3 regions of the Psychrilyobacter piezotolerans genome follow, and region 2 is predicted to be linked to each of the others. Evidence: riboswitches for the same ligand, from Rfam matches in the RefSeq annotation. Region 2 holds a riboswitch; each other region holds the start of a gene.

Region 1 (12,921 bases), on a different contig from region 2:
AAAAACCATTATCGAATCACAAAATAACCAAAATCTGTGTATGGAAAAAAACTTGGAATTGAATAAAATAAATAATACTATGGGTGATTATTTCAATCTTTCTTTGAAAATGCTGAGTCCCATTGAATATAAAGATGAATTATTCATTTTAGAGATCTTTAAAATTGGATTTAGGGTAGCTCAGGAGAGTGATTTTGGGAGTGCTTTTATTGTAAAAAATAATAAATTAAAATTTATTGATTCTAGAGGTTTTAGCTTAGAAGAGTTACAAGAGATGTCTGAAGATATAAATCTTTATAAATTTTCAGAACAAAATATAATTTTAAATAAAAATTGTGAACTTGATATCCAAAAAAAGTTAAAAAATAAAAATGCATCCTTAACCCAGGTAAAAGAATCTCTCTATGTTGGAGTATTTAAGAATGAAAAAATTATCGGGGGATTTAATCTGGATATAAGTAAAAACTCCTCCAAACATTATTCCCGTGAAACTATAAATAAAATCCAGGTGATTCAGCAGCTTTCAAATGGGTTTTATAAGATAAAAAAATCCAGTGACTATAAGATGATGCTGCAAAAGGATATTGTCCAGTCTTTTATTACAGCTTTAGAATTTCATGATCATTATACAAAGGGTCATTCTGAATCGGTGGCATCATACAGCGTTAAAATAGGAAATTCATTGGATTTGGATGAAAAACAACTGGATGATCTGTACTGGGCTGCAGTTATGCATGATATCGGAAAAATAATAATCCCCAGTGAAATTTTGAATAAAAAAGGTAAATTAAGTGGTTCTGAATATAAAATTATCAAAGAGCACTCCCAGATGGGATATAAAATAGTATCACAGAGTGATACTCTAAAAGATATCTCTGAGTGTATTTTATATCACCATGAAAGATGGGATGGAAAGGGTTATCCCAAAGGGCTCAAGGAAGATGAAATTCCCCTGTTATCTCAGATTATATCTGTGGCAGATTCGTGGCATGCTATGACATCGGAAAGGGTGTATAAAAAACAACTGACCACAGAAGAAGGTGTAGGGGAACTCCTAAAAAACAGAGGGACACAATTTTCTCCTGTAGTTGTAGACGCATTTATAAAAATCATTGCTTAAAAGGACAGCCATATGAATATAAAAAAAAAAGTTATTAAAATATCAATAATTAGTGCATTGATTCCAATATTTTTTTTAGGAACTTATGGATATTTTTTAGTTAAAAATAAAATAGATGAGAGTGAAATGGAAAAGATAGAACTCATGTTCCATTCCCAGAAGTCTGAATTTAATTTAATTTTTAATAAGTCTAAAACCTTATTGAATCTAGCTGAAATCTTAGTCAGTGACTATGATGAATTAAAGGGTGATAAGCAGAATTTAAACCTTATGCTGGGTAAAGTCGCAGCTGATAATACAGAGATTAAAAATATATTTTGGGGATCCGATAAAGGAAGGATCTACACATCCAATACAAATCTTCCAATAGATTATGACCCGAGATCACGACCCTGGTATATAGGGAGTTTAAGGTCTAAAAACAATAACTTATCCACCATAACCTATGAATTTATGGATGGGAAAAGAGGAACAACTATAACAAAAAAAGTTTACAGTAAAGATGGAATTTTTAAGGGTGTTATTGGATTGGATCTAAACTTTTGCGGCCTTGAAAAGAAATTAAAAGAGTTTGCATTGGGAAAAAAAGTAACCATATTCATAGTCGATAAATTTGATTCCATTGTTATAGACTCAGAAAAAAATAATGAAAATTTTTTGTTGATCAGAGAGTATATGGAAAATCTCTTCCCTGTTAAGTTTTCCAAAGGAAATTATTATCTGAGGGATGTAGCATTATCAACAGATATTTCACGCATAAAGATAGATACCCCCAAGGGAGCCGTAATTTTTATCAAAGAATATATTCCCGAGTTAGAACTTCTTATGATTGGAGGGGTCTATGAGCATGAATTGACTGAAACAGCTCATAAAATAATTATATCTGGTTTATTATTTACATTACTGGGACTTACAATCACCTCGATTATTGTAAATAAATTTATTAAAAAACTGGACAGCCATATCAAAATTATAAATACTTTGATAAGGGAGATTTCTCTTGGAAATTATAAAAACGATGAAAAAAAACTTTTAGAATTTATATCTGAAGACTCAGAACTTAATGCAATAAGAAAAGAAGTTGAAGTACTTCAGACCAATATAGAAAAAAGAGAACTTAATTTAAAAAACAGTGCCATAACCGACTGTCTTACTGGTGTATATAACAGGAAAGGGTTGGAACTCTGCCTGTCAGCAGCAAAGAAGAAATATGAACTATTTGATGACTATAATTTTTCGATAATTATATTTGATATAGATGATTTTAAAAAAATAAATGATACCTATGGTCATATATTTGGAGATAAAGTTTTAAAATTAATCTGTAAAATATTTATAGAAAATACCGATAAAAATGATCAGATATATAGATATGGCGGGGAAGAATTTATAATCCTTGTTCACAATGTAAATCGAAAGGAAGCATTTAGAATAGGAAATAGGCTGAGAAAAATAATAGAAAAATATGACTTTATACTTACTTCAAATTTGGAAAAACTAATGAAAATAACCGTAAGCGGCGGAATAGCCGAATATGAGAGGGGACTGGATATAGAACAATTTATAAAAAAAGCAGATGTGCTGCTTTATCAGTCTAAAAACAGCGGTAAAAATAAAATTATCTATTAGCCCTGTAAAAATAATAATATCAAATTAAATAAATCTACAATTTTTATTAAAATTACTTAAACAAAAAAAAAGAGGCTCTAATTAATTAGATGCCTCTTAACCATAAATAACCTATAAAGTCTGCTCCATCTCATACCACACAGCTCCCCCATGGGTAGAAGCTGAAATTCCTATCTTCTTATATCCCATTCTTTCATACATTTTCATAAGATTTTCCTTACAGAGTAGAAGGATCTTCTCCTTTCCCATCTTCTTAGATACCTCAATAAATTCTTTCATCATCATCTTAGCTATTCCTTTTTTTTGATGAATAGGATCCACAGCTACTGAAAAAATAACTATATTTTTCCCTCCATCTTCATGACCGATGAGACCCTTGAACTCTTCATCTGTTATGTCTTCCTGATTGGTAGAACCACTATTTATATGGGCTGCTATCTTCCCATCTAACTCTCCTACTATAAATCCTTCTGCAAATTTTCTTAACCTTATTTCTATATTTTCCTTACAGGCTGCTTCATCCTCTGGAAATGTTTTCCCTTCCAGGATAAAACAAGCTTCAACATCTTCCAATCTTCCATTTCTAATCTTTAATTCCATATGATCCCCCTGCTATTTTAATTTTTATATGAATAAATAGGTCCACTGTATATATTTTTTAATAAAATTATAGCATATTTTGTATCAAATAATTCTATAAATATTTTTCAGCCAATTCCTTTGCTGCTATAATTCCTTCCTCTGAAAGCCTTTTTGTAGGCTGTCTGCAATACCCTGCATCTACCCCTTGAGTTTTCATAATCTCTTTGATTGTCTGGTATAAGCCGTTGGCCAGGATTCCCTCTATCAAGTCATTGGTTGTATGCTGTAGTTCTCTGGCTTCCTTTATTTTTCCTCCTTTAGCAAGGGTGTATATTTGTTTTGCTCTTATTCCATTCACATTATATGTACTTCCTATTCCGCCATCTACATGAAGGACCGCAGCCGATAACATCATCTCATCTAAACCTGCGTATATAAGGTGGTCTGGGTATGCCTTTCTAAGTCTTTCCAGAAGGAAAAAATCTCCATGGCTAAACTTTACTCCTATTATTTTTTCATTTTCAAAAAGTTCGCCAAATTGATCCAGGCTGAGATTTACTCCTGTTAAAGATGGTATGAAATAGATCACCATATAATTTCCAGTGGCCTCTATAATTGTATTGTAATAGTTCTTTATCTCCTCAAAATCAAATTTATAGTAAAAAGGAGTTACTGCTGACAGTGCGTCATACCCCAGATCGGTGGCATATTTTCCAAGCTCCACAGCTTCTTTTAAATTTACAGATCCCACCTGTGCCATAAGTTTAACCTGACCCCTTCCTTCATCCATGGCGATATAAAGAATTCTTTTTTTCTCCTCTGTAGATATCATGAAATTTTCCCCTGTACTTCCGCCTACATATAAGCCGTCTACCTCCATCTTGTGGATATTATGTCTGATAATTTCTCTGGTTCCATTTTCATTTATATTGCCGTCTTCATCATATGCCACCATTAATGCTGAATAGATACCACCTAATTTTGTTTTCATCTTTACCCCCTATATATATTAAAAAATTAATCCACAAGTTTCTCTTACGAACATCTATATTAAGTATCTTATAACATTTTTGATTGTTATCAAAAAATGGTTCCCTTCCCTTCTGATTTTCCACCTGTGCTTCTTAAAAATTGTACAGAGATGAGTTTCATTTATTCGTTGGTAATATTGAGGTTGAGAGGGAAAAAACTTAATCCATGAGAAGGACTAAAGGTCCACCAGAAAGACTTTTAGTCTATCTGGTGAACCTAGATCTTAGAAGATATAAAGTTATAGCAATTTATATTTTAAAATATTGAATAATTGAATTAATTATTAATCTAACTAAAACCAAAGGCTAATTAGAATACCCAGATAATATAAACCATCAGTTATTAATATAATCAAATTAAAGGTAAAATTTTTTTAATTTTCCTCGAAAATCCTTTCAAAATTTTTATGTTTTTTTATAAAAATTTTAACTATTTCAGGGTCAAAATGTCTGCCACTTTCAGATCTTATTATCTCTATAGATTTTTCATGGGTAAAGGCTTTTTTATAAACCCTTTCCTGACGCAATGCATCGTATACATCTGCCAAAGCCACTATCCTTGCTTCAATTGGGATCTCTTCTCCTTTTAAACCTTTTCCATATCCCAGACCATTCCATTTTTCATGATGATATCTGACTATATTTAAAGCTACCGGACTAATATCCAGATCTTTCATAAGATTATATCCTATTTCCACATGATTTTTCATTGTTTCAAATTCTTCCTCTGTCAATTTCCCGGGTTTTTTTAATATATTATCAGGTATCCCTATCTTTCCCACATCATGAAGGGAAGCATATAATCCTATTTCATTTACAAAATAATTCGGCATTTTAAGTTCTTCAGCCAATAATTCTGAATATTTGTTTAATCGTTTTATATGTGCACCTGTATCTTCATCGTTGAATGTATTGGCATTTTCCAGAGTTTCAACCAGACCAATAGTTAATTTTTTTAACTTCATAGAAGTGTTTTTAAATTTTCTTAAATGATTATAAACGAAACTTAGCAGGAGAATTGAAACTGCGGAGATAACTATAGATAATTTATAATCTTTTGCTATTTTTATTTTTTGGATAAAAAATTTATCTTTATCTTCTTTTATTCTATAAGAAAATTCATTGTTCAATGAATTTATTAAAAAATAAAGGGTTTTATCTTCTTTGGGTATTCCAAAACTTAACTCCAGCTTATCCTGGATAGTCCCTGCAACCTGCAGATCTCTTATACTATATAATTTTGAAAAATAATCAATTTGCTGCAATTCCCCTATTAAAATATCCGCTTTTTTAGAACTTACTGCTGTCAATACTTCTCTTATATTTTTAAACCTTATTAAATTATTCCCTAATCCTTTATACAAAAGATACCTTTCAATAAAAGAATTTCTTACTACAGCAATACGATATTTTTTTAGATTATCAAAATACGGGACGTAGCTTTCATCACTACTATTAAAAATCAATAATGGTATCTGGGTATAAGGTTCTGTTATGAGTATTTCTTCATTTTCAGATATTAATTCTTCCCCATTGACACTCAGTATAAATGGGTCTACATCAAAATCTATATTTTCTCTTTCAAACTCTATTTGTATTCCCAATATTTTATCAATTTCATAGAAGTAATTATTTAAAAATCCTTCTGGGACCTTATTTTCATTGATATAGAAAAGCTGTGGAAATTCTTCAAAGGAAGGAAGAAAAACCTTTATTTTTTTCCTGTTTTTAATATATTCTTGAATTTCATTGGATATCTCCAACTTATTTTTCGTATAACTCAGTGTTTCCTCATGAAAAAACTTCATTGTCAGATCTTTATTATCAAAAATTCTCTCTATAATATCTAACAAAGGCTGAAATTCTGCCTTTCCTCCAGTATAATAATCCGTTTTAATAACTTTTGAAAAATAATTTAATTTTACATTATTGTTTGGCGTTTTGACTAAATATTTTAAAGCCTCCTGATAATCTTCGATATAAACATCCGCCTCTTTAGACAATATAGCTTCTACAGCTTCTTTTTGATTTGGTTTAGAGATCAATGTAATTAGGTTCCCGTATTTCTTTATAATTTTATTTTTTATCTGGTCTCCCTCTTCATAGACAATTTTTTTTCCAAAATTATCTTCTTTAAAATCAATAGAAGGATAATCTTTTCTGGTAATCGCAACTCCATCTAATTCAACAGGTGTATCTATATACTCATATTCTTTATTATTTCTTTTATAGTCTTCTACACCCATTACTATATCAGGAATCCCCAAATCTACAGAACTCTCAAATATTTCAGTATCTTCATCGATTATGTTAAAACTAAGTCCTGTGTTTTCTTCCAATACTTTAATTATATTAGGAAAAACACCCTTTCTTTTTCCCTTTGAATAATAATTTAATATCCCTCTGTCCTTATCCAAATAAATCGTTATATTTTTATTTTTATTTGCTGTAATCCACTCTTTTTCATCTTTATTTAATGGAATATTTAAATTTTCTATCCCATAAATAGAAACACTCAATAAAATAAAAATTGAAAATAATAATTTATTCATAAACCACCCCTTTTTTTATTCATTATTAATATTTTAAAGCAAATAAAAAAGAGGCTACATTGTAATTATACAAATAGCATACCTCTAAAAAAGTTGCGGCAACTGGCTGTCATATCTTAAGAGACTTAGACCCTTTAGTTTTGCGTCACAAAATTTCCCCTGCTCTGCCTTTTTCAGAATTATTCCCTGGATTATATATATTTTTACTTTAAACAAAATATTATAACTTTATTATCATAATAACAGAATAGATTAAAAACTTCAAATAAGGATATTCTTTATAGACTATATCTGACACACCTACTTTATATTTACCGTAGATAACATTATCCTAAAAATTCTTCTCGATACTTTAAATCAGTAGGGGAAAAATATAGCTTAAAGTTTAAATTTGTGGTACAGTATGCCTAAATATATAGTTTGGGAGGAGCAGCATTATGAATATAGGATATCTTTTGATGATATCATCAATGATTATATGGGGAAGTATCGGGATATTTGTACGATATATTGATCAGCCGCCAGAGGTTATAGTCTTTTTCAGAGTATTTATAGCATTTATAGTACTTGGAATATTAAAATTTACAAAAAAGAAAGATAGCACAAGCAATAAATTGTCTTTGAAAGAATATTTAATCCTTTCTATGAGCGGATTATTTATTGCTCTCAATTGGTTTTTCTTTTTTCGGGCAATTAAAGTTACAACTATTGCTTCAGCAACAATGAGTTACTATGTAGCCCCTGTTATCGTAACTATACTTTCTGTTTTTCTGTTAAAGGAAAGTATCAATAAAAGAACTTTAATTGCTGTTGGACTAAGCTTTTCGGGGATAATTTTAATGACCCTGATGGGGTCTCAAAAAGGCAGTAATTTTAGCATGACAGGTGTGGGGTATGGGTTGATCGCGGCATTTTTTTACGCCTTAGTTACAATCAGTGTAAAAAAATTGAAAGATGTTCCATCCCATAAAATCAGTTTATTTCAAATGGGAATCTCCTCCTTGATCTTTTTTCCTGTGATCAAAAATATGAAGAGATTCAATACCCTGTCTTTAATCTTAATGATTATAGTGGGGGTCATCCACACATGTATAGCATTAAACCTCTATTTTGAAGGAATAAAAAGAATAAAAGTTCAGCATGTGGGAGTTTTATCCTATATAGATCCATTGGGAGCTGTTATATTAGGAGGAATATTTTTTAATGAAATGCCAGGAATCCCAACAATTATAGGAGGGGGGATGATTTTATCGGCCACCTATCTAATTTTAAAAAGAAAAGGGTAAAATTAAAAGGACTAAAATTATATTTCTAACCAGTAAAAAGAGAGCTGTAACAGCTCTCTTTTATTTTATAATTTTTTATTAAATTTGATATATCGATACATATATTGTAACAGGTTACAATATATGTAACTTTTTTTTAATTTTTAAAACTATTTACAAGGGTAGATATATGATATATAGTTAATTTATAAGCATTTTGATTCCAAAGTGGACATAAGAGCATCTATTGTCATAATTAAATTTGAAAAAAAACAATTAAAATCAGTATTTAAAGATTTAATATAAGCACTGTTTTCAATAGATAAATTCAGAAAAGAATTTTGTTGTATAGTATTTTCAATATTACATGTAAAAGAGATAACTTTTATATCATTTTTTATACATTTGTTTAATTGCTTTACAGAATACTTCGTTTCTCCAGATTCAGAAATAATAATAGCTAAAGGAGACTTTGTATGAGGTGTTTCTAAAAGTTCTAAATGTTCATTTACAAATGCAAGATATCCATGCTTTGTTAAGCGCTCTTGAAAATAACGGCTTATAATTTTTGAAAATCCATTCCCCATTATGTAGATAGCTTCATTAGAAGATGTTTCTAAGATTTTTTTTAACTCTTCCAGTTTAGTATGGTTTTTTTCAAAATAATTTATAAATTCATGATTTTCATGATTTTTGGAAGTTAAGCTTTTAAAATGATAAACCATATCCACAAAACCTTTTAAGTTCATTTTTTTAGCAAGATGCATGACTACAGATGTAGAACAAAAACAATCTTTAGCAACTTTACGAACCCCATAGTCTAAAACATCATCTAAATTTTCTAAGATATAAGTTAAAACAATCTCTTCAGATTGAGTCAAAGAATATTTACTAACTAATTTACGTATACTGATACTCATAATAATTCACACCTTTATAATTCATAATTGTAATTATACATTAAAAAATCAAAATAAAAAAGGAGAAAAACATGTTAATAGAAGGAGTATTTTTATCGAAGTTTCCAGAAAAAATTATACACAGGTTTCATGTGGAGGATGCCAAGGAAAATATAACTATTTTTTTAAAAAACTGTATATTTGAACATGTAATCGCCGTATTGAAAGATCCAAAGGGTAGAATAAGGGGGACATTTACCTTAAAAACCTACAATAGAGTTTATTCTATTTTTAAAGAATTTAATAGAACTTCGAATTTATTTAAAGAAGGGGATCTGGATAAAGGGGAATGGACATTAACTCTCATAAAAAATTATGACTGTCGAGGAGAATATTCTATAGAAATACTAGAGGATATGAAAATTTACCATGGGGATGATTATAGGAAAATTCAAGAAGTCTCAACAAAAGGAGAAAAAGGATGGTATTTTGGAGAATTGCATTGCCACACTAATTTTTCAGATGGAAAAATATCTCAATTAGAGGTCTACAATGGATATAAAGAAAAAAAATTGAATTATTTATTTATAACAGACCACAATGTCATATCTAACAAAGGGATTAATAGGGATTGGAATCTTTTTTCAGGAACAGAGTTGACCTTGGACAATAAAGGGCATTTCAATATATATGGAGTAGATCTTATAGATTATGCAGAGTTATTTAAAGAAAATCTGGATCCTTGTGAAAATGTAAAAAGAATTTTATTTGAGGTGAAAGGCAAAAAAGAGAGTCTGATCTCATTAAATCATCCATTTCAAAATAGTACAGGATTAAAATACAATTTACCCATGGAACTTTTTCATACAATTGAACTCATAAATTGTCCCTATAAAGAAAAAGAAGAGATGATAAATAAATCTATTTTAGCTTTCGATTATTTATGGAGTAAGGGATATAAGATTTTTGGAGTAGCTGGAAGTGATACACATAAGGGTATAAAAGGGTATAAGACAACAGTTGGAATCCCTAAAAATGCCACATATTTAGAGGAAGGATTAAATCAAAAAAAAATATTGGAAGCATTAAAATATGGAAGGAACTATATAACTTTTGACGATGAGATAGATATTAAGATTTATTCTATAGAAAAAAATTATATTTTAGGTGACCAGATAGATGAAGAGATAACTTATTTTGTCAAATCGAAAGAGGAGGTTCTATGGCATGGTATTTTAAATGGGAAAAAAATTTATTCTGAAAAAAATTCAGAATTTAAAATAAAAATAAAATTAGACAAAGGAGAAAACTTTAGAGTTGAAGGGCATAATTTAGATGGTGGGATACGATATTTTTTGAATCCAATTTATAATAAAGTTGGAATTGTAGAGTATATAAGTTGGTACGATGTAGAAAATCATATAAATAAGGGGGAATAAAATGAAAGAGACGCTACAAACACTAGGGAGAACGATGCTCATGCCTTTGGCCGTTATGGCAATAGGAAGTGTATTTATGGGATTAGGAGGAGCATTTACTTCTCAAGGGACAGTCAATGCACTGGGATTAGGAGACATTATATATAGCGGGAGCACAATATATAATATATTTTTTATAATGAAATCTATTGGTAAGGTAGTATTTGCTAATCTTCCAATATTATATGCTGCAGGTGTGGCATTCGGGATGTCTAAAAAAGAACAAGGATGGGCAGCATTCTCAGCGGTGTTATCATATATTGCATTTAATGCAATAATATCATCTATGTTTAAAATAAATGATATTTCAGCTGTAACAACTGCAAAAACATTTTTAGTTGAAAACAGAGGTATGGATATAATCACTGCAACTAAATGGAACTCTCTTTATACTAATGTTTTAGGATATTTTTCCTATAGAACCGGTATATTTGGAGGATTAATCATAGGATTAATTGTACAAAAAATACATAATCGTTTTTATAATGTAAAATTACCCATGGTTCTTTCTTTCTTTGCGGGAACAAGGACTGTCCCTATCCTATCATTAGTTGCTGGATCTTTTGCAGGAATTATATGCTACTATGTATGGCCTACGTTTGGATTGGCCTTAGCGGAACTAGCTAACTTTATATCCAGAACAGGTCTATTCGGGACATATCTATGGGCTATGCTAGATAAATCTTTACTGCCATTGGGACTTCATCACTTAGTTACAATCCCGCTAAGATGGACTGAGCTTGGAGGAACAGCTATAGTGGATGGTAATTTAGTAGTGGGAACTTCTGGTATTCAAATGGCACAATTAGGTTCATCTGAAATGACAAAGTTAATCACCAGAAACCTTAACTCTGGAAGAGCTATCTTACATTTAGGGTCTTTACCAGGAGCAGCGCTGGCTATATACCATACAGCAAAGCCTGAACAAAGAACAAAACTTCTTGGAATATTAATGCCAGCAGTATTAACTATGATCTTGTTTGGAATAACTGAACCTTTAGAGTTTACATTTCTGTTTGTAGCTCCTTGGTTATTCTATTTAGTACATGTTCCTCTTACAGGTTTAGCATTTACGTTAGCTGAATACTTTAAAATATCAATATATGGAAGTAGTATTAAAGATTGGTTACCTCAGATATTCCAATTTCAAAAATTATATATTGTTCCATACTTTTTCTTAGTACCTCTATTTTTCACAGCTTATTACTTTGCATTTAGATTCTTAATCTTAAAATACAATGTTAAGACTCCGGGAAGAGAAGATGAAGATGAAGTGAAACTTTATAGCAAAAAGGATTATTTAGAGAAAACAGGTGAAGGAAAAAAATTAGAGCCACAATTTCAAGGAGCTAGACTAGCTAATGATATCATAATGAATCTAGGTGGGAAAGAAAATATAGAAAGCTTAGACAACTGTATTTCTAGACTAAGAGTAATAGTAAAAGATCCAAATAAAGTATCTGAAGATCATACATGGAAGGGATTATTAAAAGCATCAGGAATTGTTCGTAAAGGAAATGCACTTCAGATAATTTATGGTGTTAAAGTACAGACAATTGCTGGAGATGTAAGAGAAATATTATATTAAAGGGAGAAAAAAATTGAAAAATATACATATGATAGCACACACACATTGGGACAGAGAGTGGTATTTTACCACTCTTGATACTCAGGTCTTAGCATTAAAATCATTCAAAGAAATATTTGGTGCCTTAGAAGAAAATTCCAAGCTGAACTATCATTTAGATGGCCAAAGCTCTTTAATGGAAGATTACCTTAATCTAAGAGGAAAAGACTTGAATAGAGTAAAAAAACTTATTCAAGAAAAAAGACTGTTCATAGGACCTTGGCATACACAGCCAGATCTATTTAATATTGGTTGTGAATCAGTTTTTAGAAACTTAAAATATGGAAAGACCTATGCTGAAAATATGGGACATAGTATGGATGTACTCTATCTTCCAGATACTTTTGGTGCCAGTGCCCAGCTTCCTCAGATAACAAAATCTTTTGATATCAATAATATCATCATAAGAAGAGGATATGATGATAAATATATGGGTAGTGTAGAGATGAATTGGTCTGCATTAAATGGAGATAGAATAAAAACAGCAGCTATGCCTTTTGGATATTCTTTAGCCCACCCTGAAAGGGGTGGAAGACATAGAAATTTTGACGAACAACAGCTTTATATAGAGACTTTTAAACTGCTCGAAAAAATAAAATCAATATCTTCCGATGAAAATATAATGGGACCAATAGGTGGAGATCAGGTAAGTATTGACTCTGATTTTGATAAATTTGTTGAAAAAGTTAATTCCATAGGAAAAGATAATTATATCTTAAGTTCTTATGAAAAATATAT
Region 2 (4,774 bases):
TCCAAATAGTTATTTTAACAGAGGCAATTTAAAGTTTAAATTAGGAGATTACCTAGGTGCAATGAAAGATTATAATACAGCTATAAAGCTAAACCCTGAATATTTGCAGGCGTATCACAGCAGGGCAATAATAAAAGAGAGGTTAGATTATTACAATGGAGCTATCGCGGACTATAACTTTATTTTAAAAATAGATTCATTGGACCCGTTAGCACATAAAAACAAAAATATTATCCAGCAAAGGTTTTAGTATAATGTAAAAAATAGGAAGTAAAATTATCTATTACCGTATTTTAATATTTAATACAGGGGAGTGTAACAACTTTTGTGTTTTCATTCAAATCTTAATTACTAAACTAGTTAGGCTTTTAGAATAGATATTCTGAAAGCCTTTCTTCATATTTAATTGCAAAAATATTGTAATATCTTCAACGCCAGCACTGAAATTCTCTAGATAATAAAAAATAGAATAATCATTAAGATTACTCTACTCCACTAAAAACTATATCTGTTTTTTCCATTTTCTTTGGCTTTGTAGAGGGCCTTATCAGCTTTTGTTAAAAAACTATCTAAATCTTGATCCTTTATAAGTTTGGAGTGACTTATAGGATTCAACATCTTTAACCATCGTGTATAGAATTTTATCAGAAAATAATATCCATAAAAATGAAATAAGCATATAAAATATAACAATTTTTGATGATTCCTTTAAGGAGTAGCAGCTAGGGTTGTTCGATTCTTACCGTTAATTTTAGATTTATACATCGCTTGATCTGCTCTCCTGATAAACTCCTTATAATTTTCAGACCTTTGATAGGATGCTATACCTGAACTCAGACTTAGGTTGTAATTATGAAATAAAATATTTTTCTTAAAATTATCTTTAATCCGTTCGGTTATTTTTAAAGCTATTTCCGCAGTTGTATTTTGATATACTATCAAAAATTCATCTCCACCATACCGAAAGGCATAATCTGATTCTCTTATGGAACCATTTATTAATTTACCTATGTATCTTAAAATTTCATCTCCTTTTATATGACCCACTGTATCATTAATTTTCTTAAAATTGTCAATGTCAATAAAGGCTATGGATATTTCATGATTAACTTCAGTCGATTCATTTAATATAGACTCTAACTTTTCTTCTAAATAACGTCTGTTGTACAATTTTGTCAATGGATCTTTTATACTTTTTTGTGAAATATAGAAATTATCTTTCCTTTCATTTAAAACAGACAAAACAACTCCCATTGATATCAGCATTAGTCCAATGGGCATTAAAACTTTGTCTATATGAGATAGAAACCCTTCTATCTCATATATTTCATCCATTACATTTTGTAATGCACCTGTATAAAATATAATGGACCCACCTACATATAAACTACGTATAAAAATTTTTCTAAAGGCAATTTTTCCAAAACATATCCATATTAAAGGTTGGATACAGATTAAAAGTTCGCTTATGATATCCCAGGCTGTTGGATTTTCTACTTTTGGAAATGGCATATCTAAGGATATCAATGTTAAAGTTATGGCTATTACAATTAAATATGGCATAAGTACTTTATTTTTCAAAGGTCCTCCTCCTTACTTTAGCTTATTTTATTTCATACTATCCAATTACTAAAAAAAACGATAATTCCTTTAAAATTGTTGCAGAGAACCTTAAAAACTATCATAAGAAAAGCAGATTTTCTAAATACATATATTTTATGATATAATATATAGGATAACCATTAAAATATAAAAGTTGACAGGGAGATATAATATGAAATTAGATAAGATTGAATATATAGATAGAAAAACCAATATGATATTGGTAGAAAATGTTCCGGGAGAAAATTTTTTGAAATTTTTATACCATAATCCATTTGGAAAACTGCCCTTGGAGCTGCTGGTAAAGAGAAAATGCCTCTCCTCTTTTTACGGAAAATTAATGGACCAGAAAAAATCAATCAATAAGATAGAGGATTTTGTAAAAAACAACCATATAGATATGAATGAATCTCAAAAAAAAGTAGGAGATTTTACTTCATTTAATGATTTTTTCTATAGAAAACTAAAGCCCAATGCAAGAAAGATAGAGGACGGATTGGTGTCTCCTGCCGACGGAAAGGCGGTAGGGTTTGAAAAGATCAATGACTGGGATAAATTCTTCGTAAAAGGAAGTGAATTTTGTTTAGAAAAATATCTGAATAATAAAGAGCTGCTGGAAAAATACAAAGGCGGTAGTATGATCATTGTCAGGCTAGCTCCTGCGGATTATCACAGATACCACTTTCCGGCTGACGGTAAAATCGGCAGTAGAAATAAGATAGACGGATACTATTATTCTGTATCACCCTATGCAATAAAAGAAAATTTTGGAGTATTCTGTGAAAATAAGAGGGAATTAACTACACTGGAAACCAGTGAATACGGGGATGTTTTGATCTCAGAGATAGGAGCTACCATGGTAGGAGGGATCGAGCAGACTTATACTCCTGATACCCATGTTAAAAAGGGAGAGGAAAAGGGGTATTTCACCTTTGGAGGTTCCTCGGTACTCTTACTGTTTGAAAAGGGTAAGGTTATGATAGATGACGATATTTTAAAAAATACAAAAAATGGCTATGAAACCAAGGTATATATGGGTGAAAAAATAGGAGAATAGAGATGTATTTTAAAAGGGGAGACCTAATAATCTATGGGCTAATCATAGGGATTTTTTTGACTTTAGGCATTAATGTCTACAATATTAAGGAAACTAAGGCAGAGAGAGCTGAAATATATGTAAATAATAAATTAAAATATACATACAAACTCCAAAAAGCAGAGAAAGACTTTTATGTCGATACGGATATTGGAGGAGTAGGAATAAAATTAAAAGACAATAAGATAAGGGTAACCTCCTCATATTCTCCCAGAAAACTATGTGTCAAGCAGGGGTGGATAGAGAGGTCGGGACAGACCATCATAGGAGTTCCGGATAAACTCCTGATAAAGATAGTGGGAAAAGAAGAAGCAGAGGTAGATTTTATCCTGCGGTAGATACTATTTAAAATGAAATGAAAAAAATGAGTTCTGTAAAATATAGAACTCATTTTTTTAATATGTAAATTTATTTTTTACGATATTTACATATTATTTAGAAAAATATTACACAATTAATATATATATAAAATATGATTAAACCTAACAAAAATTAATTAAGATTAATAAAGATCAACAAAAATTAACAAAAAATAATTATGATTTTTCATGGAAATGTTATATAATGTTATATAATTTATTATTAAATTTGAATTAAAAAATATTTTTGGCAAAGCAGGGGAAATCCTGTGGCGCAAAACTAAAGGGCCTTTAAAATGGCAGCCAGTTGCAGATCTTTCGAGGTCTGTATTTTTTTATATAAAAAAACGGTTGTTAGGTTGTTTTTCGTAGAATGTTAAGTTTTTTTTAAATTTTACAAGAAAAAATTAAGGATAGATATCAAATAAAATATTGAATTTACAAGGGAGAAGGAAAGATGAAGAAAATAGTTTTATTGTTTTGGTTAGTTATATCGATGCAGTTATGGGGGATGGAAATTAACGGAAATTACAGTAATTTTTTGTATTATAAGTCTGCCATGAAAAGCGGGAGTGAGGTAAGAATAACTCCTGATGAAGGTGGTAAAGTAGGTGCAGTCTGGTCACGGAATATGTTTGATTTGAGCAAAGATTTTCATTTTGAATATGAAATTTGTTTAGGAAGCAAAGGAATACAGGACATTGAAAGTCTAAAAAAAATATATCCTGGTTTAAATATGGCACCTCAATATATCGATGATCACAACAATGTTGATATAGGGGCAGACGGGATGGCCTTTGCCTTTAAATCATCGGATTATAAATATGTTAACTATGGAGAAGCTGGACAATATATAGGTTATGATAATTATGGGTCGCCAAAAATATTTGAAAAATCCTTTGGAGTTAAATTTGATACCTATACAAATCCCGGCTATGATCCAAAGTTTCTTAAAGAGGATGGAGAGAGAGATTTAATAAAAGATCATATTGCTTTTATAGCTAAAGGAAAAATTGGGACAATAAATGGTTCAGCATTTTCAGGTAATGACTTCTATCAGGCAATACCTGAGATGGAAGACGGGGAATGGCATAAGGTTACCTTTGACTGGGATGCTTTATCTAAAACATTTACATATACCTTTAAAGACGGGATGACGACATATACAAATACTTATCATGGGGATATTGTACAGGAATATTTGGGAGGAAGATACGCTTATTTTGGATTTACTTCATCAACAGGGCAGTGGATGAATGAGCATAAAATTCGTAATCCTGAAGTCAGAGGAACTATTCCAACAGATGATTATAAGTTACACATAGAGAAAGAGGTTGTAGATGAAAAAATTTATGAACTAGGGGATACTATTAAATATAAAATAACAATAACAAACCCTGGAAGTGAAGACCTTATCGATATTAAATTAAAAGATGGTAAAAATATATCAGATGAAGAACTGGTATCGGATATTACCCTTGAAAAGGATACATGGATTGAGCTTGGAGCGGGAAAGAGTGTTGTAACCTACGGAACGAAGCAGGTAACTCAGGCAGACATTGACGAGGGAAGTGTAATAAGAACAGCAGCAGTAGTAGCAACAAAAAAGGATAGCAACCCTGTTGAACTACTATATGCTGCAGCAGAAGTCAGGGTAAAGACTATGCAAAGAAATGAATTTACTGTAAGTAATACTCCGGTAATAACAGATAAAGAT
Region 3 (12,921 bases), on a different contig from region 2:
AAAGTTTGCAAGACTGATAAAAGAAAAAAAATATGATGAGGCTCTGGAAATTTCAAGAACCCAGGTCAAGGCCGGAGCTCATATCTTGGATCTCAACCTAGACGATGGACTGATAGATTCCAAAACAGAGATGAAAAAATATATAAAACTGCTTTTATCTTCTGCTGATACTGCTAACATTCCCATTATGATCGACTCTTCTGATTTTGAGATAATAGAGGAAGGATTAAAAAACCTTCCATCTAAGGGAATTGTCAATTCACTCAGTCTCAAAGACGGGGAAGAGGAGTTTATTAGAAAAGCTGAAATAGTAAAAAAATATGGTGCAGCTCTGGTAGTCATGGCCTTTGATGAACACGGTCAGGCAGATACCTTCACAAAAAAGATAGCAATTTCCAAAAGATCCTATGATCTGCTGCTGGGAATAGGTTTTTCTCCTGCTGATATTATCTTTGATACTAATATTTTAACTATCGGAACGGGGGAAAAAACAGACAGGGATTATGCAAAAGATTATATAAACTCCATAAAATGGATAAAAGAAAATCTGCCCCATGCCAAAACAAGCGGGGGACTCAGCAATGTTTCATTTGCCTTCAGGGGAAACAATCCGTTAAGACATGCTATTCATCAGGTATTTTTGAGATTAGCCAGAGAAAATGGGCTGGATATGGTGATAATGAACCCTGCAGAAAAAACAATTGAGATAAAAAAATCTCTGGAAGATAAGATCTGCAGTTTAATAATGAATACAGAAGATGTCTTAGATTCATTGTTGGATGAACAGATAGAAAAAATTATATCTCCTAAAACAGCAGAAAAAGAATCCGATCCAAGGGTTCAGATTACAGATAATCTGATTAACGGGAATAAATTAAATTTAACAACCCTTATAGACCTGTTGTTAAAGGAGTATTCTCCCATCTCAATAATACAGGATATATTGATGGAAGGGATGGAAAGAGTAGGAGAACATTTCAATAGCGGAAAGTTATTCCTGCCCCAGATAGTTAAAAGTGCTGTGATCATGAAGGAGGCCGTAACTTATTTAACCCCCCTGATTAAAAATGAAAAAATTAATATGGAGCACAGGGGAACTATTGTTATGGCAACTGTAGACGGCGATGTCCATGATATCGGGAAAAATATAGTAAAAACAGTTTTAGAATGCAACGGGTATAAGATCATCGATTTAGGAGTCATGGTTTCTATGGATAAGATAATAACCGCAATAAAAAATGAAGAAGTCCATGGCCTGGCCTTAAGCGGACTCATCACCCCTTCTCTCCATGAGATGGCAAGGGTAGCTAAAGAGATGGCAAATGAAGGAATAAATATCCCCCTTTTCATTGGAGGAGCTGCTACATCCAGCCTTCATACTGCCATAAAAATAGAACCCAATTATAGGGGTCGTGTATTTCATCTTACAGATGCTTCCAATACCGTAATAGTACTGGATAAAATCCTGGGAGGAGACCTGGAATATAAAGAGGCTGTATTAAATTCACATGAAAAATTGAGAAAGGCCTATAAAAAAACTGAAGAAGACAGGTCTTATCTGAGTTTAGAAGAAGGTTTTAAAAAAAGGGAAAAAATAACCAACAAGGTAATAAAACCGTCCAAAACAGGAGTTTTCGATATAAAAATCACTGTTGCAGACATAGAAAAATATATCCACTGGGATATATTTTTACACGATTGGAAGGTAAAAGACACCTTTAAAGAGGAAGATATTTTAAGGGAGGCTGAAAAATATCTAGAAATATTGAAAGATAAAAAATTAAAAATATCTGCAAGGTATGGAATTTTTAATGTGGAGAAAAGACCCATGGATATTTTAAAAATTAATGGTCTGGAACTTCCCATGGTGAGAACCCAGCAATGGGAAAGTTCACTGTCCCTGGCAGATTTTGTAGAAAATGAAGATTATATAGGTACCTTTGCAGTATCCATAGATACTGTATCCGGGAAAACAGAATATGAGGATATCATGTATAAATTACTGGGAAACAGACTGACAGAGGCTGCTGCATATTATTTAGAGACTAAAGCAAGTGAGGTAATTCAGGTTAAGATAAGACCGGCAGTAGGTTATCCTATTTTACCCGATCACTCCATGAAAAAAGAGATCTTTGATCTTATGAATATCTGGGAATTAGGAGTAACCCTTAGTTCCACTTATACCATGACACCTGTTCACACTGTCTGCGGTCTGCTGTTTTTCAGCGAAAATGCCAAATATTTTGATCTGGGAAAAATTGATGAAAATCAGATAGAATCTCTGGCGGAATTCAGAAAAGTTGATTTTAACAAAATGAAAGAAAATTTAGGTATTTCTATTTGTTAATAAATAGGATTCCTCCATTAAATAAAACCAGGGATTCCTAACCGGAATTCCTGGTTTTTATTTAGATTTTCCTAGCCTTACTTCTCCCTTAAGTCGCATCTTTTATCTCATTGTTTTTTCCATATAAAATCTCCTAACTTACTCCTTCTCTTTCTCCCTATTCAGGTTTGCATTTAAAATTGACTTCTTTCAACATATACATTATAATTTACGAGCACTTTCCATTAATTTTATATTAAAATTTAATTGAAAAAAGCTGTTGTGGAAAACAAATTCATTTTAATAGTTACAATAATCGTTACTTTTATTGGTTTCATTATAGATGAAACCATGACAAAGAAGGATATAACAAAAGGCAGCAATGGAAACATTGTATAATTTTACAATAGATGATGAATGGCTTCAGATAACTCAATAAAATTAAGTTTTTTTTAACTGCAACAATTTGACTCTATCTTTATACATTAAAAAATGGACAAATAATAAAACCGTATGTTATATTTAATCTTAAGGTAATAAGAGAGATTTTTAGTAACAGATTCTCCTAAAAATTATATCTTATCTATAAAAATTTTAAATAAAACAATTTAATTAATTCCTCGTGATAATCCGAAAAGGCAAAACAATGGAAACACTGTGACGCAAAGCTAAAGGGCCTTAACTATTCTTATTATGGCAGCCAGTTATCGAAATAATTTCAGAGTCAATGTAGGGAATTCTAAAAGATTATCTTTTAGTATCCTTTTTTTTTTGCAAATATATCTTTTTGAAAAATTAAGATAATAAAAAAAACATATAAACTAGGAGGAACATTTAATGAAACAAAGGTTCAAATTACTGTTAAGTTTGACAATTTTTTCTCTGGGAACGGCAGTCTATGGCCAGGGAGACACCTTGTTAAAACATGAGAAAGGTCTGATCTATAAGATTACAACGTATATCTTAGTTATAGTTATCATATCTTTACTGGCAAAGTACCGATGGATAAAAGACCTTTATCAAAAAGCATACTTTGATGAACTCACCACAGCTAAAAACAAGACCAGGTTCAGAAAGGAAATGGGAAGGTTAAACTTTGAAAGTAACAGAGGGCTGGGGATGTTTTTAGACTTAGATAACTTTAAGCGGATAAATGATACCTATGGTCACCATATGGGAGACCTTGTTCTCAGGGAAGTGGTGAAAAGGCTGCATAAAATATTCGATCACAACAGTATCTATAGATTGTCTGGAGATGAATTTTTTATACTGCATAAGAATATCGAAGAAGATGATATAGAAAAAAAAGCAGCGGAAACACTTAAGGAACTGAGAAAACCTCTGGAAATATTAGGATCAACTCTGAAAGTTCACGGGAGTATAGGGATCTGCCCTATTAGCCCAAAGATAAAAAGTACCTCGGAATTTCTGCACAGAGCCGATGTAGCTATGTACACAGCTAAAAAAAATGGGAAGGGGACCTTTGTAGTGGCAGACGACCAGATGATAGAAAAATTTGACAGATATCGTCAGCTGGAAAAAGATTTCATATATCACCTTGAAAACAAGGAAATTTTCCCATACTTCCAGCCAAAGGTTGAACTTGAGACTGAAAAAATAGTGGGGGTCGAAGCCCTGGCTCGTTGGATCCATCCAGAGGAGGGCTTTATACCACCAGGAGTTTTTATCCCCATAGCTGAAAAAAATGAGGTGATCGCCGATCTTGATTTTCTCATTGCAGAATCTGCAATAAAATCATTAAAAACCTGGATAGAAGAGGGGATAGTTGGAGATGACTTCAATTTATCCTTTAATATTTCAGTTAAAACTTTAGAAGGCCTGGATGTGTATGACCACATCGAAAATATGTTAAAAAAATACGGTGTTCCAGGGAATAGAGTACAGATAGAAATAACGGAAAGTATCTTTATAAACAACATCCAGAAGGTGCTCTACGAGATGAACCTCTTAAAGGAACGTTTGGGTATTTCAATAGCTTTAGATGACTTTACAGCGGGACATGCATCCCTGAAAGGGCTGGGAGTTTTAGAAATAGACACACTTAAGTTTGACAGAAGCCTCCTTCAGATAGTCAAAGAAAACGTAGATAAGGGGCAGAGGATATACAGCACCCTAATTGATCTTTCAGACGATATGGGATACATATCTGTTGCCGAGGGGATAGAGGACGCAGCTGAGAGTGAATTTTTGAAAAAAGAGGGAGTCAAATATGCCCAGGGGTACCACTTTGGAAGACCTATGCCTGAAAATGACTTGGTTGCGGTCCTGATAAATGAAAGGTCGGAATTAAAACTTAAAAAAAATACCTGCAGTGAATCGGAAATAGTAGCTTAGGTAATATTTACATAATATTGGGAGGAAAAATGATTAAACTTAACAGGAAATTTCTATTTTCTTTAATGTTGGTTTTTATTAGTTTAATAGTTCAGGCCACAAATTATATATCTTCAGGTATCTATTCTGAGGATGAAATCAATTATATAAAAAGTCTGCAAAATTCTGGAATACGGATGGGGGTTCATACAGGAAGTCCTTATATCGATCTTGAAAATCCCGATGACAGTTTGGTATATAAATATAAAGATCTCCTTGAAGAGTTTTTCCATATGGACGTTAAGGTGGAGACGGATTCCTGGGAAAATCTTTATGAAATGCTGGAAAGGGAGGAGATCGATCTTCTGCTTAACTTTACCCTGTCTGAAGAAAGAAAGGATAAAATTAACCTATCCATTCCGATACACAGCGACAAGCTCTATGTTATCACTACAAATAAAAATATTCCTTTGAGATCCTTTGATGATCTGGAAGGAAAGGAACTTACAGTTATTTCTCCATCTGCATACAGTGAGTATTTGAAAAAGTTTAAAAGGGAAAAGAATTTAAATTTCAGGTTAAGAGAGGTCCATGAGACTGCTGAAGGTTCTGCCTCTGACTATATTGTCGTTTCCAAGGAAGATATCTATGATAAAACCGAACCTATATTTGAATTAGGAAGAATAGACCCAATTGGATTGGGGATAGCAAAGAGCCAACCCATGCTGAAATCGGTAATCGACAAGGCACTGGAGTTTTCCCATAGAGAAAAGTTTTTAAAGCTGCTGGAGTATGAAAAAAACAAGAGGAGAAAGAGAGTTTTTCATAATTTTTTAAACCAGCAGGAGATTGATTATTTGAACAATAAGAAAAGTCTTAAGGTGATTTTCCAGAGTGATTTTTACCCTACTTCATATTATGATGGAGCTCAAAAAAAATATGACGGATCCTTCGTTCAAATGATGGAGGAAATCTCACAATTTTGGGGGATACCCCTGGAAGTTTCAAATGAAAATTTAAATAGTGAGGAAGCTGATCTGAGAGGGATGCTGTTCACTGAAGAAAGAGAAAATATATATAAATTTACCAAGTCATTGACCTACAAGGATATCCTGATTGTGGCTGCAGGTCCAAAAAAGATAGGAGTTGAGAAAAAAGTAAATAAGGTTGGGGTTGTAAAAACCGATATCTCAGCTGCTTCAATCCGAAAATACCTGCCTAAAGATACAGAAATAACTGAATTTCCCCACTCTCAAACCATGGTAGATGCCTTGAAAGATAAGGAGATCGACAGCTGTGTTATGGATGCCGATATGTTCCGTTACCTGCAGCAAGCGCGGTTTGATATTAATTTTTATAAAGTAGATATTTTAGATAAGCTACCCTTTGCAATAGCAGTAAAAAAAGATGACGAAATCTTAATTGGCATATTAAATAAGGTAATGGATAACTTCTTAGACTATAAGAGGGTAGAAGATGAATTTTTAAGTGAGATGTCTTTTTTTAAAACGATAAAAGCAGATGAGCAAAAAAAGAATAGAAAATCTCTTTCTCTGGTGATCTCATTATTCGGTTTTTTCACAGCAGCTTTTTTTACTGGATTTAAATACAGAACCAATAAAAAATTGAAAAATTTAGCCTATTATGACCACCTTACTACAGCCTTAAACAGGGTAAGCTTTAAGGAAGCTATGAATAAGATAGACTTTAAAAGAGACAGGGGTCTGGGTATGTACATAGATCTCAATGACTTTAAGGTGATAAACGATAACTATGGACACCATGCAGGTGATATGATCCTCAAAGAGTCAGTTTCCAGACTTCAGAAAATATTTTGTAAGGATACCGTCTACAGGCTGGCAGGAGATGAATTCTTTGTATTTCACAGGGATGCTTCTGTTGATGAAGGAATAAAGCTTGCCGAAAATGCCCTGGCGGAGCTGAATAAGTCAATAAATATCCTGGAAACAACCTTTAATATAGGTGCAAGTATAGGGATATGTGAGCTCCATGAAAAAATTGATAATATGGATTATTTTCTACACAAAGCAGATATAGCCATGTTTGCGGCCAAAAAGAATGGAAGCGGGTCTATAGTTGTTGCCAGCAAGGAACTGGTAAGGGAATTCGAGGAAAGTAAAAATCTGGAAAGAGATTTTAAGGTAGCACTGCAAAAAAATGAGATTATTCCTTATTTCCAGCCAAAGGTCAATCTGCAGACAAACAAAATAATTGGTTTAGAAGCCCTGGCACGTTGGGTACATCCCCAAAAGGGCATTATTTCTCCAATTACCTTCATCCCCTTGGCTGAGGAGATCGGCTTGGTATATAAGTTGGATATGAAAATTGCGGAACTCACCATAAAAACAGTTAAAGATTGGCAGGAAAGAGGGATTATAGATAAAGGTTTTAAGGCATCCTTTAATGTCTCTGCACAGACCTTTGGTGAAATAGATGTATATGAGCAGATAAAGTACCTGCTGGATAAATACGATGTACCTGGAGAAGCTGTTGAAATAGAGCTTACAGAAAGTGTATTTATAAAGAAATTCAGTAAAATACTTGGTGAACTAAACTCCATTAAAGATAAGCTGGGTACATCAGTGGCACTGGATGATTTTACAGCTGGTTATTCCTCACTGAGGGAGCTGGGGAAGTTAAATATAGATTCCTTAAAATTTGACAGAAGCCTGCTGGAGTCGGTTAAAGAAAATTCTGTTAAAGGTAAAAAAATATATCGTACCCTCATAAGGCTATGCAGCGATATGGATTATATTTCAGTGGCTGAAGGGATAGAAGAAGCCAGTGAAAGTGATTTTTTAAAGAAAGAAGGGGTTACCCATGCCCAGGGATTCTTTTTTGGAAAACCTATGCCAGAAAAAGACTTTGTTAATCTATTGAATAAGGGATTGTAATAAATCCTGCTTACTCAAAAAGGATCACAGATGAGCTTCTAAGTTCATCTGTGATCCTTTTTTTCTACGATCTTAACTATTCCGCTGGATCCGTCAACTTCCAGTAAATCTCCATCCTTAATAATTTCTGTAGCCTTATGGATGCCGCTTACACAGGGAATTCCATATTCCCGAGCTATTATTGCCCCGTGCTGGAGAGGTCCGCCGATTTCCATGACCACCCCCGATGCATTTACAAAAATAGGAGTCCATGCTGGTTCTGTAGCTCTGGCTACTAAAATTTCTCCTTTTTCCAGGGATTTTTCATAGGGAGAATTAAGTACCTTGGCTCTGCCACGGATAACTCCAGGCGAGATAGGATCTCCTGCCAGATCTCCCTCTTCCGATTCCCTTATATACCTGAATATCTTCCCCCGGCTGTCTATAATCTTCGGCCAGTCTTTAATGTGTTCCCTGGTTTTTCGTAATTTCAGATTTTTTTCAATTATACCCTGTAAATTCTCTTTATTGTTTTGAGCCTCCCTTACCTGCTTTATAGTCAGATCAAATATCTGATCTTTGAATTTTAGTCTTCCTTCATCTTTAAACTGCCTGCCTATTTCAAGGGCCACCTTTCTGAGAGCATCGTTGATTATCACATAGAGATATTTAGGATGTTCCCTATACCCCATGGTTTCATCGTATATCCCCGCATATTTAATAAACTTTTTCTTTTTTCCTAATTCTTTTGCTTTCTCCAACAATTTATTGTAGGCTTTTTGCTTTCTTTCCTTTACCGTCAGCACTACATTATCATGGATATTTAATGCCTTCAGCTGGATAAAGAATTTTTCCGGATTTTCGTAGGACCGGGGGGCTGCTATATCTATCTCCTTAAATCCCCTGGCTCCGTATCTGTGGATATACTCCTCATAAAATGCCGTAAATTCTTCGGAGAATTCATTTCTAGAAAGTTTTTCTGCAAACTCCTTCCCCGTTGATATCTTTTGAACCTCATCAAAAGAAGCCAATCTTAACATCTCACGGCCCATTTTACTGGTTGGATTCCCCTGAAGATCCATACTTAAAGAGATGATTTCATCATCCAACCCCATCCCCTTAAACATCTTCTTTATCTTAGAATAATTGGATATTCCCAGCATAATTATATATGCCGGTTTTATCAACCCTTCAAATTCTTTAAAAACTTCATCTACTACCACATCAAAGGGCCGGTCATTTTTTACCTTGGTTACAGCATATTGATATACCTCTTCCCCCTTATCCACATATTCCTGAAGTAATTTTTTTTCCTTATACAACCCTTTTATAAAAAATAAACTCATATTAAATATTTGCCTCAATATAGCTTTTTTTACCCCCTTCATTTTGGGAGTTAATGTTTCAGCCTCATATTCTTCCTTTAAATTTATACTTTCAAAGATCATCCTGGTAGGTTTATCATAATTCCCCCATAACTGGGTAGTTCTATTTCCTCCCATGAGTTTTAAATAATTGGATATATTCATATACTGTCTGCCGTGGATATTTATTACCCCTCCATCTTTACCAACAGGCATTACCCCGCCCTTGGCAGCATCTAACATCTTCCCCCATATTTCTAAACCCAGGATAGAAATATTTTCTGAAAACCCCTGGGTTAGTACAGTCAAATCCAGATAGAGAATCTTTCTTTCCCCCGGTTGTGTCATCATCTCCTCATAGATGGGCAGATAACTGGTTACGGGACGAGCCTGTAATAGATAAAGTTCCCCTTCTGCCATGGCCCACTCTATATCCATTGGGAAACCGTAATAATTTTCACATTTTGACACAAAATCCGACACCAAAAGGATCTCTTCATCTGTCAATGCTGGAGCATTCCTATCTTCGTTTTCTCTTTCTACTATGCCACCATCTTCTTCTAACCACAGCCCTGTTTTCTTTTCCGCAATAGTCTTTTCTATTATCTTTCTCTGAACCTTTTCTACAACATATGTATCCGGTGTTACCTGCCCGGATACAATGGTTTCTCCCAACCCAAAACTTGCATTGATATATGCCTCATCATAACAGTTATTCTGCGGATTCAATGAAAATGCTATCCCGCTGATTTCAGAATATATCTGTCTTTGAACTATTACTGCTATCTCAGGATTTTCTATGGATATCCCCTGTATTTTTTTATATTCCACCACCTTTGTATCCAGCATAGAAGCAAATGCTGTTTTTATGGCTATTTTTAAATTATCTGCAGTTATCCCCAGACTGGTCTCATACATCCCGGCAAAACTAATCCCTTCCAAATCTTCTTCGGGAGAAGAAGAACGAACTGCAAAAATAGAATCTTTTGCATACCTCTTTTTTGCACCTTCTAAGATCTTCCCTTGACCTTCTTTAAATTCAAACTTATCAGCTATTTTTTTTAATTTATCACAGCTTTCCCTGGAAGGATTTTTTAAAAACTCCTCCCATATTTCATTTTTTTTTAGATCTTCTGTCCAGGGAGTAAAAAATTCCACAGTCAGAATAAATCCATCGGGTACATTTAAACCAATCCTTGTACTCTCTATCAAAGACTTGGCTTTGCCTCCTACTTCCGACAATTTTACAATATCCTTGGTATCCAAATGATATATTAATTTTTTCATCCTTCCTCCTTATTTTACCCCCCCTAAATCTATATTTTTTCTCTTTATTTTATACCTGTTTACAATAACAGTTCCTTCAACGTCTATAAAGACCTAAAAAAAGAGGAGAAATAAATCCTCCTATTCTGATAAATTATTATTTAGTTCTTCCAAAAATTCAAGCAGACTCTCGCTGGGATTTTTATTTTCCGAAGTAAAAGTTTTAATCCCTCTTTTTTCTAAGATTAAATCTTCTACAGGGTTGGAATCCACTAAAAATATGTAAGATTTGGGTCTCGAGCTCGATTGGTTACTATTTTCCCAAAGTTTATTCAGCTTATAGAGGAGGTATCGAAGATTGATATCATGAAGACTGTATCCGATAAATAAAATTGATTTACCCAGTATATCCGACCTGAGTTTAATATCCAGCGGTGTTTCAAAGTCCAGCCTTTCAAAGTAGCTGGATTCAGTCAATACAATGGATTTTTCATCATCAAAATCCCCATGAAATTTAATAATCTGGGTAACCATACCATTTAAATTCACCAGATCTCCTACATTGGTTATTTTCTTATATTTTTTTTTGTAGCAGTCGTATGTTCTTTCTATCCACCTGTCATAGTTTGTAGTATATATAATGGGAAAATCCAGATCAAATATTAATTTATGTATTTTGGAATTCTCAATTTTTATATGATTGCCATGCCAGTTTCTATCCATCCAGCTCCTCAGCGGGCCGATACCACCGTTCTTTATTTTATAATATTCTGCCAATGTCAGTGCATTTCCAAAAGATTTAAAAACTTCAGGTTCATATTTTAATTCCTCAGCAATATAATCCAGCAGTGAATTCCACGAAGGCAGCCCCAGGTTCATCGATACCCCGGCACCAATAAATAAAATAGCATTTTTATCCTGAATTGATTCAATTAATCCCCTCATAACTCCCCTCTCCTTTTAAGGTATTCAGACTTTTTTCAAATAAAAAAACTCATCTGTAATGGATCACTAAAAATATCCATTAAATCTTGAATATATTTTAAATATCCTACCTCTAGTATACCTCCTTTTTCCCCGATTTAAAAACACAGAAAAAAAAATAAAAAGAGATAAAAATACAATTTTTTATCTCTTTTTATACCTACTTTTTTAACTATTTATATATCTGTCCGGATAGATATCGGGGGTCATATTTTTTAAAGCCTTAGAAACATCCTCTTTATCCTGCTGATAAGTTACTCCATGCCATTTTTCCACAGTTTTTATTACTTTCACAAAAGCTTTTTTTGATTTAATTAAATTATCTACAAGGCTGGGAATATAAAATTCAGATTTTAACTCCCCTAGATTTTCATCTAAAAAATTTTCAAACCCTGATTCTAATTCCTTAAAAATAGACGGCATAAACCCCCAAATATTCATAGATACAGGAGTATTTCCTTCTAATTCTATTTTTATAAGTTCTGTTTTTTCTGCTAAAGAATTATATTTATCTTCAAAGGAATAGATAGTTCCTGAAACTTCCTCTATTTTAGTCTTTTCTTCCACTGTAACCAGGTGGCTATCTTTATCCAATGTACATATTCCCCTTGCTACACTGCCATTTTTACTGATGGTTTTATCTAATTGGAAACCTACCATGGAATATCCATATTCATCTGTCTGGTTTGCAAGTTCATCATAAATCAGCTTAAAGGTTGTTGAACCATAGAAATCATCGGCATTTATAACTGCAAAAGGTTCATCTATCACATCTTTGCAGGATAAAACAGCATGCCCTGTCCCCCAGGGTTTTACCCTGTCTTGGGGAAGTTTATATTTCTTAGGGATAGATTTTATATCCTGAAATACATATCTGACTTCTATATCTTCTAATTTTGATATCCTGTCCCCTATTTTTTTCTTAAATATATCATAAAATTCTTCCTTTATAACAAATACCACTTTCCCGAATCCTGCTAACCTGGCATCGTAGATAGAATAATCCATTATGATTTCTCCATTTAGACCAACCGGGTCAATTTGCTTTAAGCCTCCATACCTGCTTCCCATTCCTGCTGCCATAATAACCAATGTAGGTCTTTTTTTCATTTTAATTCTCCTTTAAAAAATTTTTAATTTCCTAGTTAATAAAAAAGTATAACATAAAAATAACCCCTCTTAATAGAGGTCATTTTATTATTTATCTTTCCTTTATATTTAGTTATCCAAATATACCACAGGTAATTTTATCCGGAATTTTTCTATGGTTTAAATTGCATTAGCCATCTTAATTTGGTAAAATTTGTAGGCGTGTCTGAAACTCGTTCTTTTAGAACTATTACAATACAACAAAATAAAAGGGGAGAAATTGCCAGATTATGATTTCGACTGGGCATCCCAGAAAAAAAATATAGTTAAAAGATGGAAAAATACAGTTTCAGGAAAATAATAAAAAACTAAGATTAAGATATAGTTAAAATAAAATCAAGACACAATTAAGATAAAACAAGATATTCAATTGCAATCGTTAATTAAATTTGATATTATTTAATGTAATCGTCTAAAAATTTTACTATTAGATTTATTATAAAACATTACTAGGAGGAATTATATGAAAAATTTAACAAAAATTTTAAAATTAGTACTGGCACTCTCACTTCTATTGGCTGTAGCCTGCGGGAAAGAAGAAACAGAGACTACTCAAACTGTAACTAAAAGTAACGAGGTGACTGTATATTCATCACACCCATCT

What was found. Region 2 has a riboswitch for cyclic di-GMP ahead of DYH56_RS15205 (lectin-like domain-containing protein). Riboswitches for the same ligand answer to the same signal wherever they lie in the genome.
Region 1: it holds a riboswitch for cyclic di-GMP, as region 2 does, so the genes downstream of both, DYH56_RS04695 (HD domain-containing phosphohydrolase) here and DYH56_RS15205 (lectin-like domain-containing protein) in region 2, are expected to answer to the same signal.
Region 3: it holds a riboswitch for cyclic di-GMP, as region 2 does, so the genes downstream of both, DYH56_RS02940 (putative bifunctional diguanylate cyclase/phosphodiesterase) here and DYH56_RS15205 (lectin-like domain-containing protein) in region 2, are expected to answer to the same signal.

What each region holds. Positions count from the first base shown of each region.
Region 1 is NZ_QUAJ01000006.1:35,762-48,682, reverse strand. It holds gene DYH56_RS04715 (HD-GYP domain-containing protein) at 1-1,120, shown strand, start outside; gene DYH56_RS04710 (sensor domain-containing diguanylate cyclase) at 1,133-2,749, shown strand; gene DYH56_RS04705 (GNAT family N-acetyltransferase) at 2,861-3,349, opposite strand; gene DYH56_RS04700 (N-acetylneuraminate lyase) at 3,444-4,322, opposite strand; gene DYH56_RS04695 (HD domain-containing phosphohydrolase) at 4,737-6,914, opposite strand; cyclic di-GMP riboswitch class I at 7,009-7,093, opposite strand; gene DYH56_RS04690 (DMT family transporter) at 7,352-8,200, shown strand; gene DYH56_RS04685 (MurR/RpiR family transcriptional regulator) at 8,386-9,099, opposite strand; gene DYH56_RS04680 (CehA/McbA family metallohydrolase) at 9,171-10,517, shown strand; gene DYH56_RS04675 (PTS transporter subunit EIIC) at 10,519-12,144, shown strand; gene DYH56_RS04670 (glycoside hydrolase family 38 N-terminal domain-containing protein) at 12,158-12,921, shown strand, end outside.
Region 2 is NZ_QUAJ01000051.1:215-4,988, reverse strand. It holds gene DYH56_RS15225 (tetratricopeptide repeat protein) at 1-250, shown strand, start outside; gene DYH56_RS15220 (GGDEF domain-containing protein) at 709-1,581, opposite strand; gene DYH56_RS15215 (phosphatidylserine decarboxylase) at 1,775-2,659, shown strand; gene DYH56_RS15210 (NusG domain II-containing protein) at 2,662-3,036, shown strand; cyclic di-GMP riboswitch class I at 3,297-3,372, shown strand; partial or broken gene DYH56_RS15205 (lectin-like domain-containing protein) at 3,515-4,774, shown strand, end outside.
Region 3 is NZ_QUAJ01000003.1:133,824-146,744, reverse strand. It holds gene metH (methionine synthase) at 1-2,347, shown strand, start outside; cyclic di-GMP riboswitch class I at 2,954-3,038, shown strand; gene DYH56_RS02940 (putative bifunctional diguanylate cyclase/phosphodiesterase) at 3,164-4,681, shown strand; gene DYH56_RS02935 (EAL domain-containing protein) at 4,711-7,575, shown strand; gene DYH56_RS02930 (PEP/pyruvate-binding domain-containing protein) at 7,620-10,205, opposite strand; gene DYH56_RS02925 (SIR2 family protein) at 10,326-11,129, opposite strand; gene DYH56_RS02920 (nucleotidyltransferase family protein) at 11,337-12,278, opposite strand; gene DYH56_RS02915 (ABC transporter substrate-binding protein) at 12,781-12,921, shown strand, end outside.